3 regions of the Streptomyces sp. BA2 genome follow, and region 1 is predicted to be linked to each of the others. Evidence: riboswitches for the same ligand, from Rfam matches in the RefSeq annotation. Region 1 holds a riboswitch; each other region holds the start of a gene.
What was found. Region 1 has a riboswitch for cobalamin ahead of E5671_RS16140 (ABC transporter substrate-binding protein). Riboswitches for the same ligand answer to the same signal wherever they lie in the genome.

Region 1 (3,688 bases):
CCCGACGTCAGGATCACGAACGAGGTGAGGGCGGAGAACAGTTGCATCGCCGCCACGCCTGACAGCACCACCCTGTCGGCGCTTCCGCCCAGGGTGTGGCTCAGGAAGAGGACCAGTGCGAAGGAGGTGACGGCCCCTACGAAGGCTCCCGCCGAGACCGACACCACTCCCCCGCCGACCCCCAGGACGACGATCGCGACCGCGCCCGTGGACGCCCCCGAAGAGACGCCGAGCACGAAGGGGTCGGCGAGCGGGTTGCGCAGGAGGGACTGGAGGACCGTTCCGCAGACCGCGAGGCCGGCGCCGCAGACGGCCGCGAGGAGCGTGCGCGGCATGCGCAGGTTCCAGACGATGCCGTCCCTGATCGGCGTCAGCGTCGCCTCTCCCCAGCCGAGGTGGGACGCCACCGCGGACCACACGTCCGGTACGGAGATGTCCGCTGGCCCGATGGTGACGGCCACCGCCACGGAGAGGGCGAGGGCGGCCAGGCCCGTCGTCCAGAGCAGGGCGGAACGTATGCCGCCCGGGGCGGCCTTCCTCACTTGGCGAGCCCGAACTCGCGCAACGCGTCGGCGACTTGTTCCACGCCGTCCACCGTGCGGATCGTCGGGTTCATGGCCTGGCCGCTCAGCAGCACGTACCGCTTCTTCTTCACGGCGGTCAGGTTCTTGGTGACCGGGTTGGACTCCAGGAACTCGATCTTCTTCTTCGCGCTCTCGGCCGTCTGTGACTTGCGCGTGAGGTCGCCGATGACCAGCACGTCCGGGTCGCGGTCCGCCACCGTCTCCCAGTTGATCTGGGGCCACTCCTCACGGGTGTCGTCGAAGACGTTCTTCACGCCCAGTTCGCGCGTGATGATGCCCGGTGCTCCGCAGCAGCCCGCGATGTAGGGCGCGTCGGAGTTGGCGAACCAGTAGAGGAGCGTCGTGCCGGACGCGTCGGCCTTCTTGATCGTCTTCGTGGCCTTCGCCACCCGGCCCTTGAGGTCGGCGATCAGCCGCTCGCCGCGCTTCTCGACCCCGAACGCCTTGGCCAGGTCCCGCACTTCGCCGTACACCGTGTCCATCGTCAGCGTCTTGTCGCGGCGGCCGTCGCCGTCGCCGCTGTTGTCCTTGCCCGCGCAGTCGGAGGGCGAGACATAGGCGGGTACGCCGAGTTCGGCGAACTTGGAGCGGTCGGCGACGCCGCCCTTGCTGACCGTCGCCAGGAAGGAGGCGGTGACGAAGTCCGGCTCCTGGGCGAGGACCTTCTCGAAGGAGGGGTAGCTGTCGGCGAGCCGGTCGACCTTGGCGTTGTCCTTCTCCAGACCCTTGAGCACCGGATCCGTCCAGGTGCCGGTGCCTGCCATGCGGTCCGCGAGGCCGAGGGAGAGCAGGATCTCCGTGGAGCCCTGATCGAGGGAGACCGCCCGCTGCGGCGGCGCCTTGATCTCCGCCTTCTTGCCGCAGGAGGTGAGGGTCAGTGGGTATCCCGCTGCCTTCCCGCCCCCGCTGGAGGTGGCCGACGAGCCGCCTCCGCACGAGGTCAGCGTGACGGCGAGGGCCGTGCTGAGGAGCATGGGGACACGTACACGACGGGCTGTGGAGGACACACGATCCCTTGAGTCTCACGGCTCATACGCGGAGCCTGGCCTGCTTCGTCACCTCCGCCGCCCGGTGCGGGGGCGAAGGTGCCAGCAGGTCTTCGGACTCGGGGATCGGCCGGGCGGGGCGCCTTCCCAGGCGTCCGTGGACGCCCAGTGGCCGTGGCCCCGCCCGTTCCCCCTCACCGCTGCGCGTCAGTTCCGGATTCGCACCGGATTCCCTGGCCCTGGTGTGGGTTGACTGGCGTGCGCAAGCTATCACGCGGGGTCAGGACGCCTGCCCTCACGCGAGGTCAGGCCGGCTGCTCGGGCCTTGGAGCTCCGCGGTAGGTACCGAAGGACCACTTGTTGCCCTCGGGGTCGGCGATCCCGAACTCCCGGCTGCCGTACGGCTGGTCCTCGATCTCCCGGATGATCTCGACCCCCGCGGCGGTGAGCCGCTCGTAGAGGTCGTCCACGTGGTCGGTGACGACGTACGCGCCGAAGGTGCCCGGCTTCAGGCACCACTCCTGGGACTTCTCGTCGTACGAGCCGAGCATGATGGCCCCGCCTTCGGGCCAGTCGAGCTCGGCGTGGGCCACGCGGTCGCCGTCCTCGTAGACGGCGGTGCGCAGGAAGCCGACCGTGCCGACCAGGAAGTCGATCAGGGCGGGGGCGTCGTGCGCCTGGAGGGTCGGCCAGACGTCGGGGGCGCGTCCGGCTGAGGCGGAGGTGGACTGGGGCTGCTGCTTCTCGGTGGTGTTCATGGCTCCTACTCTTCGCCCCCGCCATGGCTCCCGGCTTGGATATTCCGGCACTCTTCGGCCAGCCAGCCGCTGGGGCTCACCCCGGTGTACTGCTGGAAGTCCCGTACCAGGTGGGAGTGGTCGTAGTAGCCGCAGTCGGCGGCGACGCGGGCCAGGTCGGGGGCGCCGCCCGTCGCGACCGGGCGTACGAGGGCGTTCCGTGCGCGCTGGAAGCGCATCAGGCGTCCTGCCTGCTTGGGGCTCAGGCCCGTCTCGGCGCGGAAGAGCGTGGTGAGGCGGCGTTCGCTGAGGGCGACGTGCCGGGAGAGGCCGCGCAGGGTGCCGACGCCCCGGTGCCGGGCGAGCCAGGCCCAGGCCTCGGCGACCTCTGGCCGTACGGATCCGCCGGAGGCGTCGTCGGCCGCGCGCTGCCTCAAGTAGGCGGACACGGAGGCGAACCGCTCCGCCCAGCAGCCCTGCTCGCACAGCATCTCCCGTACGTCGGCGGCGCGGCGCCCCATCACCTCCGCGCCGGGCGTCACCAGCTCACCGGCCAGTTCCGCGGCCGGTACGCCGAACAGGGCGCGGGCGGCGAGCGGGTGCACGGCGAGCTGGATGCCCGCCTCGTGCTCGGGCCGGACGACGTACGCCGGGGACTGGTGCAGGCCGCCGAGGACGATGTCCGTGCGGGTGGCGTCGCGGCCGCCCGCCTGCTCGGGGGTGAGGCCGCTGACGACGGGGCCGTCGAGCGAGAAGATCAGCGTCAGGTACGGGGACGGCAGGCCGCGGTGCAGGCCGGGCCGCTCACCCTCCGTGCGGTAGCCGACCGCGGACACCACCATGCCGTCGAGCCGCGGGGCGGCCCGCACGAACTCCCGGGAGACGGTCTCCATGCCTTCCAGTATGCGATGGGCGGGGCTCCGAGGCGTGGTGGGCGTCCGTCTCTGCTACCCGCGCGCAGAGGTCCCATGCCCGTTCCGTCCGGTGATGTCGATCATGGGAATCTGCCGCCTGACCTCATACGATGACCCGCCGCTCCGGACGGGGCGCAGACCGCTCTCAGGGGGCACAGAACCATGGCAGTAAAGGCAAAGGGCAAGCTGGCCGTCATCGGCACGGCGGGCGCGCTCACCGCGGCCGTACTCGCGGGGACGGCGCTCTGGCCGAGCACGGACGCGACGGCGGCGGACGCCTCCGCGAAGACGGCGCACGCCGCCAAGGCCTCGGCCGAGCTGAAGCACTGGCCGAAGCCGGTCGCGAAGAAGCTGGGCAAGGTCATCGCGAAGAACGAGGACAAGGGCGCGTACGCCGTCTTCGACGCGGACAACACGACGTACCGCAACGATCTGGAGGAGTCCCTCCTGCCCTTCCTGGAGATGAA
Region 2 (3,688 bases), 480 kb from region 1:
TGGCGGCGCCCCGCATTGGGTCACCGCACGGCCCGTCCCAGTTCACTTTCCGTTCACTCAGGTTGCCTACGTTCCACTTGCCACTGACGTCCAACAGAAGCCTGGGTAAATGGAACACATCACGCTTCTCCTCGGGATCGTGATCGTCACCGCTCTCGTGTTCGACTTCACGAACGGTTTCCACGACACAGCCAACGCGATGGCTACCACCATCTCGACTGGCGCTCTCAAGCCCAAGACGGCGGTGGCCATGTCCGCCGTGCTGAACCTCGTCGGAGCTTTCCTCTCCGTCGAAGTCGCCAAGACGATCTCTGGCGGCATCGTCAACGAGGACGGACTGAAGACAGAGGTGATCTTCGCGGCCCTGGTCGGCGCGATCCTCTGGAATCTGCTGACCTGGCTGGTGGGCCTGCCTTCCAGTTCTTCCCACGCACTCTTCGGTGGCCTCATCGGCGCCGCTGTCATGTCGATGGGCTGGTCGTCGATCGACGGCGGCACCGTCGTCACCAAGATCCTGATCCCGGCCCTGGCCGCCCCTCTCGTGGCGGGTCTCGCCGCGATGGTGGCCACGCGTCTGACGTACAGGATCGGCCGCAACACCGATACCAAGGCCACGGCCAAGGGTTACCGCGCCGGACAGATCGCCTCCGCGGGCCTCGTCTCGCTGGCCCACGGCACGAACGACGCGCAGAAGACCATGGGCATCATCACGCTCGCCCTGGTCACCGGCGGCGTCCTGAACCCGGGCGCCAACCCCCCGATGTGGGTCATCGTCTCGGCCGGTGTCGCCATCGCGCTCGGCACCTACCTCGGCGGCTGGCGCATCATCCGCACCATGGGCAAGGGCCTCACCGACCTCCAGCCGCAGCAGGGCTTCGCCGCCCAGACCAGCGCCGCGACGGTCATCCTGGCCTCCTCGCACATCGGCTTCTCGCTCTCCACCACGCAGTCCTGCTCCGGCGCCGTGATGGGCGCGGGCCTCGGCCGCAAGGGCGGTGTGGTCCGCTGGTCCACGGCGACCCGCATGTTCATCGCCTGGGGTCTGACCCTCCCGGCCGCCGGTCTGGTCGGCGCGGGGGCCGAGTTCCTCACCAAGCAGGGCCCCTGGGGCATCGCGGCGACCGCCGCGCTCCTGATCGGCGGCTCCGCCGTCATCTGGTCGCTGTCCCGCCGCAACGCCGTCGACCACACGAACGTCGCCGACGACGAGATCGGCGGCTCCCCCGCCGCCGAGCCCGCAGGCGTCGTGACCACCGCGATGGCCGCCGTCACACCGCCGCCCACCGGGTCGGCCGTGGCGAGCGCGGACGTCGATTTCGTCAAGGCCACCATCCCGGCCCCGACCGGCACCGCGGCGGACCCCGCCCGGCCCGCCACGGTGTAAGGAAAAGTCAGCATGGACATCGACTGGGCAGCTCTCGGCTCCGTCTTCGGAGTCAGCCTCGCGGTGACAGTGGCCCTGGTGGGCCTGTTCACCCTCGGCATCGTCGGCCTCTCCAAGGGCGAGGCGGCCACGTCCGGCGCCTCCACCGCAGGTACCTCCACCGCGGGTGGCGGCACCGCCACCGCGGCCCGCACGGGCGCGTACGTGTGCTTCGCGCTCTGCGCGGCGGCCGTGGCGTACGGGATCTATCTGATCGTCGCCTGACGACCGGAGTTTCGAGTGGGGTGCGGGACGCTTCGGCGTCCCGCACCCCACCTTCGTATGTGGGCCTCCGCACACTCTCCCGTCGCAGGTCAACAGCGAGTTGACGGGCCTTCGCGGGCCGTGGTGGACTGCCGGAGCCAATACGGCAGCAGGAGAGGAAGCCGGTGCGAATCCGGCGCGGTCCCGCCACTGTCATCGAGGAGCTGACTCCTCGGAAGCCAGGAACTCTCGCCGCCGATCACGTCGAACCAGGGCGCGGACACCCTGAGTGAGGACATATCGCCATGCGCGGCCGCCCGTTGCCGGACCAGTTCCCGAGCGTGAGCTCCCTTCTCGGCACGACGACCGGCTGACGCCATGCGTGCCGATCGCGACTTCGCGTACGGCGCCGCCGCCGGCCTCCTCGGTGATCTGTTCCTCGGCGATCCTCGCCGCGGGCATCCGGTCGCCGCGTTCGGTCGGGCCGCGGGCGCCGTCGAGCGTGTGCTGTGGCGTGACCACCGCGGGTGGGGCGCCCTGCATGCCGTGGTGTGCGCCGGAGGCGCGGCCGGTGCCGCCGTCCTGGCCTCTTCTCTTGTACGTGACTCGCGCGCCGCATCCGTCGCGCTGACCGCCGCCACCACCTGGGCCGTGGTCGGCGGCACCTCGCTGGGGCGTGAGGCGCGGGCCATCGGCGGGGCGCTCACCGCCGGGGACATCGAGGTGGCCCGGGAGCGGCTGCCGCATCTGTGCGGCCGGGATCCGCAGGCCCTCGACGCCGACGGCATCGCGCGGGCCGTGGTCGAGTCCGTCGCCGAGAACACGTCCGACGCCGTGGTCGGGGCCCTGGTGTGGGGGGCCGTCGGCGGGATCCCCGGGCTCGTGGGCTTCCGTGCCGTCAACACGCTCGACGCCATGGTCGGGCACAAGTCCGTGAAGTACCGGCGCTACGGGTGGGCTTCCGCGCGGCTCGACGACGTACTGGGGTGGCCGGGCGCCCGGCTCACCGCCGTACTCGCGGCCGTTGCCGGGGACTCGCCGCGCGGTGCGGTGCTGGCCTGGCGTGCGGACGCCGCCAAGCATCCGAGCCCCAACGCCGGCCCCGTCGAGGCCGCCTTCGCCGGGGCGTTGGGCGTACGGCTCGGGGGGACTCTCTCGTACGCGGGGCGTGTCGAGCACCGGCCCGTCCTGAACGGGGACGGGCGGGGCGTCGAAGTCTCCGACATCGAACGGGCCGTGAAGCTGTCGCGACGGGTGGGTCTCCTCGCCCTGGGCGTTGCGGCGGCCGTGAGCGCTCTACGGAAAGGCAGGGCCTCATGAGTGGTGGACTGCTCGTCGCCGGAACCACCTCCGACGCGGGGAAGAGCGTCGTCACCGCCGGGATCTGCCGGTGGCTGGCCCGCAAAGGGGTCTCCGTCGCGCCCTTCAAGGCGCAGAACATGTCCCTCAACTCCTTTGTCACGCGCGAAGGTGCCGAGATCGGGCGGGCCCAGGCCATGCAGGCGCAGGCCGCCATGGTCGAGCCGACCGCGCTGATGAACCCCGTGCTGCTCAAGCCGGGCAGCGACCGCAGCAGCCAGGTCGTCCTCATGGGCAAGCCGGTGGGCGAGATGAGCGCGCGCGGCTACCACGGAGGGCGGCAGGAAGCGCTGCTCTCCACCGTCGTGGGATGCCTTGAGGAACTTCGGGGCAGCTATGACGCCGTGATCTGCGAAGGTGCGGGCAGTCCCGCCGAGATCAATCTGCGACGTACGGACATCGTGAACATGGGGATCGCGCGGGCCGCCCGCTTCCCCGTGGTCGTGGTGGGAGACATCGACCGCGGAGGCGTCTTCGCCTCCTTCTTCGGGACCACCGCGCTGCTGAGCGCCGAGGACCAGGAGCTGATAGCCGGTTATCTCGTCAACAAGTTCCGGGGCGACGTCTCGTTGCTCGAACCCGGGCTCGACATGCTCCAACAGCTCACCGGGCGGCGCACGTTCGGAGTGCTGCCGTTCCAGCACGGCCTCGGCATCGACGAAGAGGACGGGCTCCGGGTGTCGCTGCGGGGTGCCGTGCGGG
Region 3 (3,688 bases), 5.4 Mb from region 1:
GGGCGCCCGCCTCGCTTCCGGTTCCCCGCTCGACTTCTCCATCGCCACCGCCCGCGTCCGGGCGGACGACTCCTGGCAGGTGGCTCCCCCGGCCCCCGGACTCACCGACCGCCGAGTGGAGATCACCGGACCGCCCGAGCGCGCGATGGCGGTCAACGCCCTCAACTCCGGTGCGCGGGTGTGGATGGCGGACTTCGAGGACGCCACCTCACCCACCTGGGACAACATCATCGGCGGTCAGCTGAACCTGCTCGACGCCATCGAGCGCAGGATCGACTTCACCACGCCGGAGGGGAAGCGGTACCGGCTCGGCGAGCGCCTCGCGACCATCGTCGTCCGCCCGCGCGGCTGGCATCTGACCGAAGAGCACCTGGAGTTCGACGGCAGGCCCGCGCCCGCCTCCCTGGTCGACTTCGGGCTCTACTTCTTCCACTGCGCCCAGCGGCAGATCGACGCCGGGCACGGCCCGTACTTCTATCTGCCGAAGCTGGAGAACCGCGACGAGGCGCGGCTGTGGAACGACGTTTTCGTCCTCGCCCAGGACCTCATGGGCATCCCGCACGGCACGATCCGGGCCACCGTCCTGATCGAGACCATCACGGCGGCCGTCCAGATGGAGGAGATCCTCCACGAGCTCCGCGAGCACAGCTCGGGCCTCAACGCGGGCCGCTGGGACTACCTCTTCAGCCTCATCAAGACCTTCGGGCACCGCACCGACTTTCTGCTGCCCGACCGGGCGAAGGTCACCATGACCGCCCCCTTCATGCGCGCGTACACCGATCTCCTCGTACGCACCTGCCACAAGCGCGGTGCCCACGCGATCGGCGGCATGGCCGCCCACGTGCCCGGCAAGGACCCGGACGCCCATCAGGCGGCCATCGCCACGGTGCGCCTGGACAAGGAACGCGAGGCCGAGGACGGCTTCGACGGCTCCTGGGTCGCCCATCCCGCGCTTGTCCCCGTGTGCCGCGGGGTGTTCGACGGGGTGCTCGGCACCCGCCCGCATCAGATCGACCGCACCCGCGACGACGTCGAGGTGACGGCGGCTCAGCTGCTGTCCGTGCGCCGCGTCAGCGCGCCGCCCACAGCGGAGGGCGTGCGCACGAACATCGCGGTCGCCCTGCGTTACTTCGCCGCCTGGCTGCGGGGGCGGGGGGCCGTCGCCCTGTACGGGCTGATGGAGGACGCGGCCACGGCCGAGATCGCCCGGGTGCAGATCTGGCAGTGGCTGCGCCACCGGGCCGTCGATCGCACGACCGTACTCGCGCTGGTGGAGGACGAACTCGCCGCCTTGGGGGCGGAGTACCCGTGGGCGCCGCTCGACGAAATCCGCGGGCTCTTCGAACGGAGCGCGCTGGCACGGGAGTTGCCCGCGTTCTTCACCACCGATGCCTACAGCCGCCACCTTGTGGACCAGCCGTTCGTGCGCGACCCGCTCGCCCGCCGTTCGGAGGGTCAGTCATGACCGCGGCCATTCGCCGGGTCGGCGTGGTGGGCGGAGGCCAGATGGGCGCCGGAATCGCCGAAGTGTGCGCCCGCGCCGGCCTGGACACCCTGGTCTGCGAGGCCGACGCCCTCGCAGCACGCGCCGCCCGCGAGCGCGTCGCCGTCTCACTCGGTGGAAGCGGGGCTGCTCGGCCGCAAGAGCGGGCGCGGGTTCCACCTCTACGACCGGGGCTGAGGGGCCCGGGTCCGCCGTCGGGCTGAGGGGCCCGCGGCTGCTGTGAGCGGGGCGCGGAACAGAGTGGTGATCTGTTCCGCGCCCCATCAGGTGTTCGCCCCCCGTCCAAGGCATTGGTGTCGCACCTCACGGTCCGGAATGTGATCAGTACTGCCCAAGAGGCCGACCACCCTCTAGCCTGACCTGTGCAGCTGGTTCGCCCTGTCCGCCAGGCAGACGCGTCGTAAGAGGGAACCCGGTGGGAATCCGGGACTGCCCCGCAGCGGTGAGTGGGAACGACCTCCGTCATACGCACTGGATCCGAGCAGGATCCGGGAAGCGACGGCCAGTAGGGATCTGCCTCGGCAGGTGTGCCCACAAGTCCGAAGACCTGCCTGTTGCCCGCATGTGATCCCTCACGTGCGGATATCCCGGTGACCTCGTGGGCGGGTCGGCGTACAGATCAGGTGGAGCACCGCGCCGGTGGCGCGCGTCCGGTCCATCCGGTTCGTCATCCCTTCGCGTCCGTGTCCCGTCCCCGGGATTCTCAGGAGTCATCTCGCGAAGGAGATTTCCGTGACAGCGAAGTCCGCAGCTGCGGCAGCACGGTCCACCGTGTACGGCTACCCCCGCCAGGGCCCCGACCGGGAACTGAAGAAGGCCGTCGAGGGCTATTGGAAGGGCCGCGTCAGCGCCGACACCCTCCGGGAGACCGCGGCGCGGCTGCGCCGGTCCACCTGGCGGCACCTGTCCGACGCCGGCATCCACGAAGTGCCGACCGGTGACTTCTCGTACTACGACCATGTCCTGGACACCAGCGTCATGGTCGGCGCCGTCCCGCGGCGGCACCGCGAGGCCGTCGACACCGACGCGCTCGACGGTTACTTCGCGATGGCACGCGGCACCCAGGACGTGGCGCCCCTTGAGATGACCAAGTGGTTCGACACCAACTACCACTACCTCGTACCGGAGCTGGGCCCCGACACCGTCTTCACCGCCGACTCGGCCAAGCAGGTCGCCGAGCTCAAGGAGGCCGTCGCGCTCGGCCTCGCCGCACGCCCGGTGCTGGTCGGCCCTGTGACCTATCTGCTGCTCGCCAAGCCCGCGCCCGGCGTGGCCGCGGGCTTCGAGCCCCTGACGCTCCTTGACCGTCTGCTGCCCGTGTACGCCGAGGTCATCGCCGACCTGCGCGCGGCGGGCGCCGAGTGGGTGCAGCTCGACGAGCCCGCCCTCGTCCAGGACCGCACCCCGGCGGAGCTCAACGCCGTCGCACGCGCCTACCGTGACCTGGGCGCCCTCACCGACCGCCCGAAGCTGCTCGTCGCCTCCTACTTCGGCAGGCTCGGCGAGGCGCTGCCGGTGCTCGCCAAGGCGCCGGTGGAGGGCCTCGCCCTGGACTTCACGGAGTCCGCCGCCAGCCAGCTCGAGGACCTCGCCGCCGTCGGCGGGCTGCCCGGCAAGCGGCTGGTCGCGGGCGTCGTCAACGGCCGCAACATCTGGATCAACGACCTGGAGAAGTCCCTGTCCACGCTGGGCACGCTCCTGGGCCTCGCCGACCGGGTCGACGTCTCCGCGTCCTGCTCCCTGCTGCACGTCCCGCTGGATGCCACCGCCGAGCGGGACATCGACCCGCAGATCGCCCGCTGGCTCGCCTTCGCCCACCAGAAGACCACCGAGATCGCCACGCTGGCCCGCGGCCTGGTGCAGGGCAGGGACACCATCACGGCCGAACTGTCCGCCAACCGCGCCGACCTGGCGTCCCGCTCGGGCTCGGCCCTCACCCACGATCCGGCCGTACGTTCCCGCGTCGCCGCCGTCACGGGCTCCGATGGCCGCCGCGCGCACGCCTATCCGGAGCGTGCGGCGGCTCAGCGAACCCGCCTCGGTCTGCCGCTGCTTCCCACGACCACCATCGGCTCGTTCCCGCAGACCACCGAACTGCGCACCGCACGGGCCGACTTGCGAGCGGGCCGCATCGACACGGACGGTTACGAGGAGCGCATCCGCTCCGAGATCAGCGAGGTCGTC

Region 2: another riboswitch for cobalamin. It lies ahead of E5671_RS13900 (cobalamin biosynthesis protein); the one in region 1 lies ahead of E5671_RS16140 (ABC transporter substrate-binding protein).
Region 3: another riboswitch for cobalamin. It lies ahead of metE (5-methyltetrahydropteroyltriglutamate--homocysteine S-methyltransferase); the one in region 1 lies ahead of E5671_RS16140 (ABC transporter substrate-binding protein).

What each region holds. Positions count from the first base shown of each region.
Region 1 covers NZ_WSRO01000002.1:2,972,102-2,975,789, forward strand. Annotated here, with positions in the region: gene E5671_RS16135 (iron chelate uptake ABC transporter family permease subunit) at 1-542, opposite strand, end outside; gene E5671_RS16140 (ABC transporter substrate-binding protein) at 539-1,558, opposite strand; cobalamin riboswitch at 1,658-1,843, opposite strand; gene E5671_RS16145 (VOC family protein) at 1,876-2,328, opposite strand; gene E5671_RS16150 (helix-turn-helix transcriptional regulator) at 2,334-3,200, opposite strand; gene E5671_RS16155 (haloacid dehalogenase-like hydrolase) at 3,384-3,688, shown strand, end outside.
Region 2 covers NZ_WSRO01000002.1:2,491,377-2,495,064, forward strand. Annotated here, with positions in the region: gene E5671_RS13890 (inorganic phosphate transporter) at 110-1,384, shown strand; gene E5671_RS13895 (hypothetical protein) at 1,397-1,648, shown strand; cobalamin riboswitch at 1,753-1,898, shown strand; gene E5671_RS13900 (cobalamin biosynthesis protein) at 2,006-2,947, shown strand; gene E5671_RS13905 (cobyric acid synthase) at 2,944-3,688, shown strand, end outside.
Region 3 covers NZ_WSRO01000002.1:8,382,306-8,385,993, reverse strand. Annotated here, with positions in the region: gene aceB (malate synthase A) at 1-1,465, shown strand, start outside; partial or broken gene E5671_RS40145 (3-hydroxyacyl-CoA dehydrogenase NAD-binding domain-containing protein) at 1,462-1,617, shown strand; cobalamin riboswitch at 1,857-2,073, shown strand; gene metE (5-methyltetrahydropteroyltriglutamate--homocysteine S-methyltransferase) at 2,237-3,688, shown strand, end outside.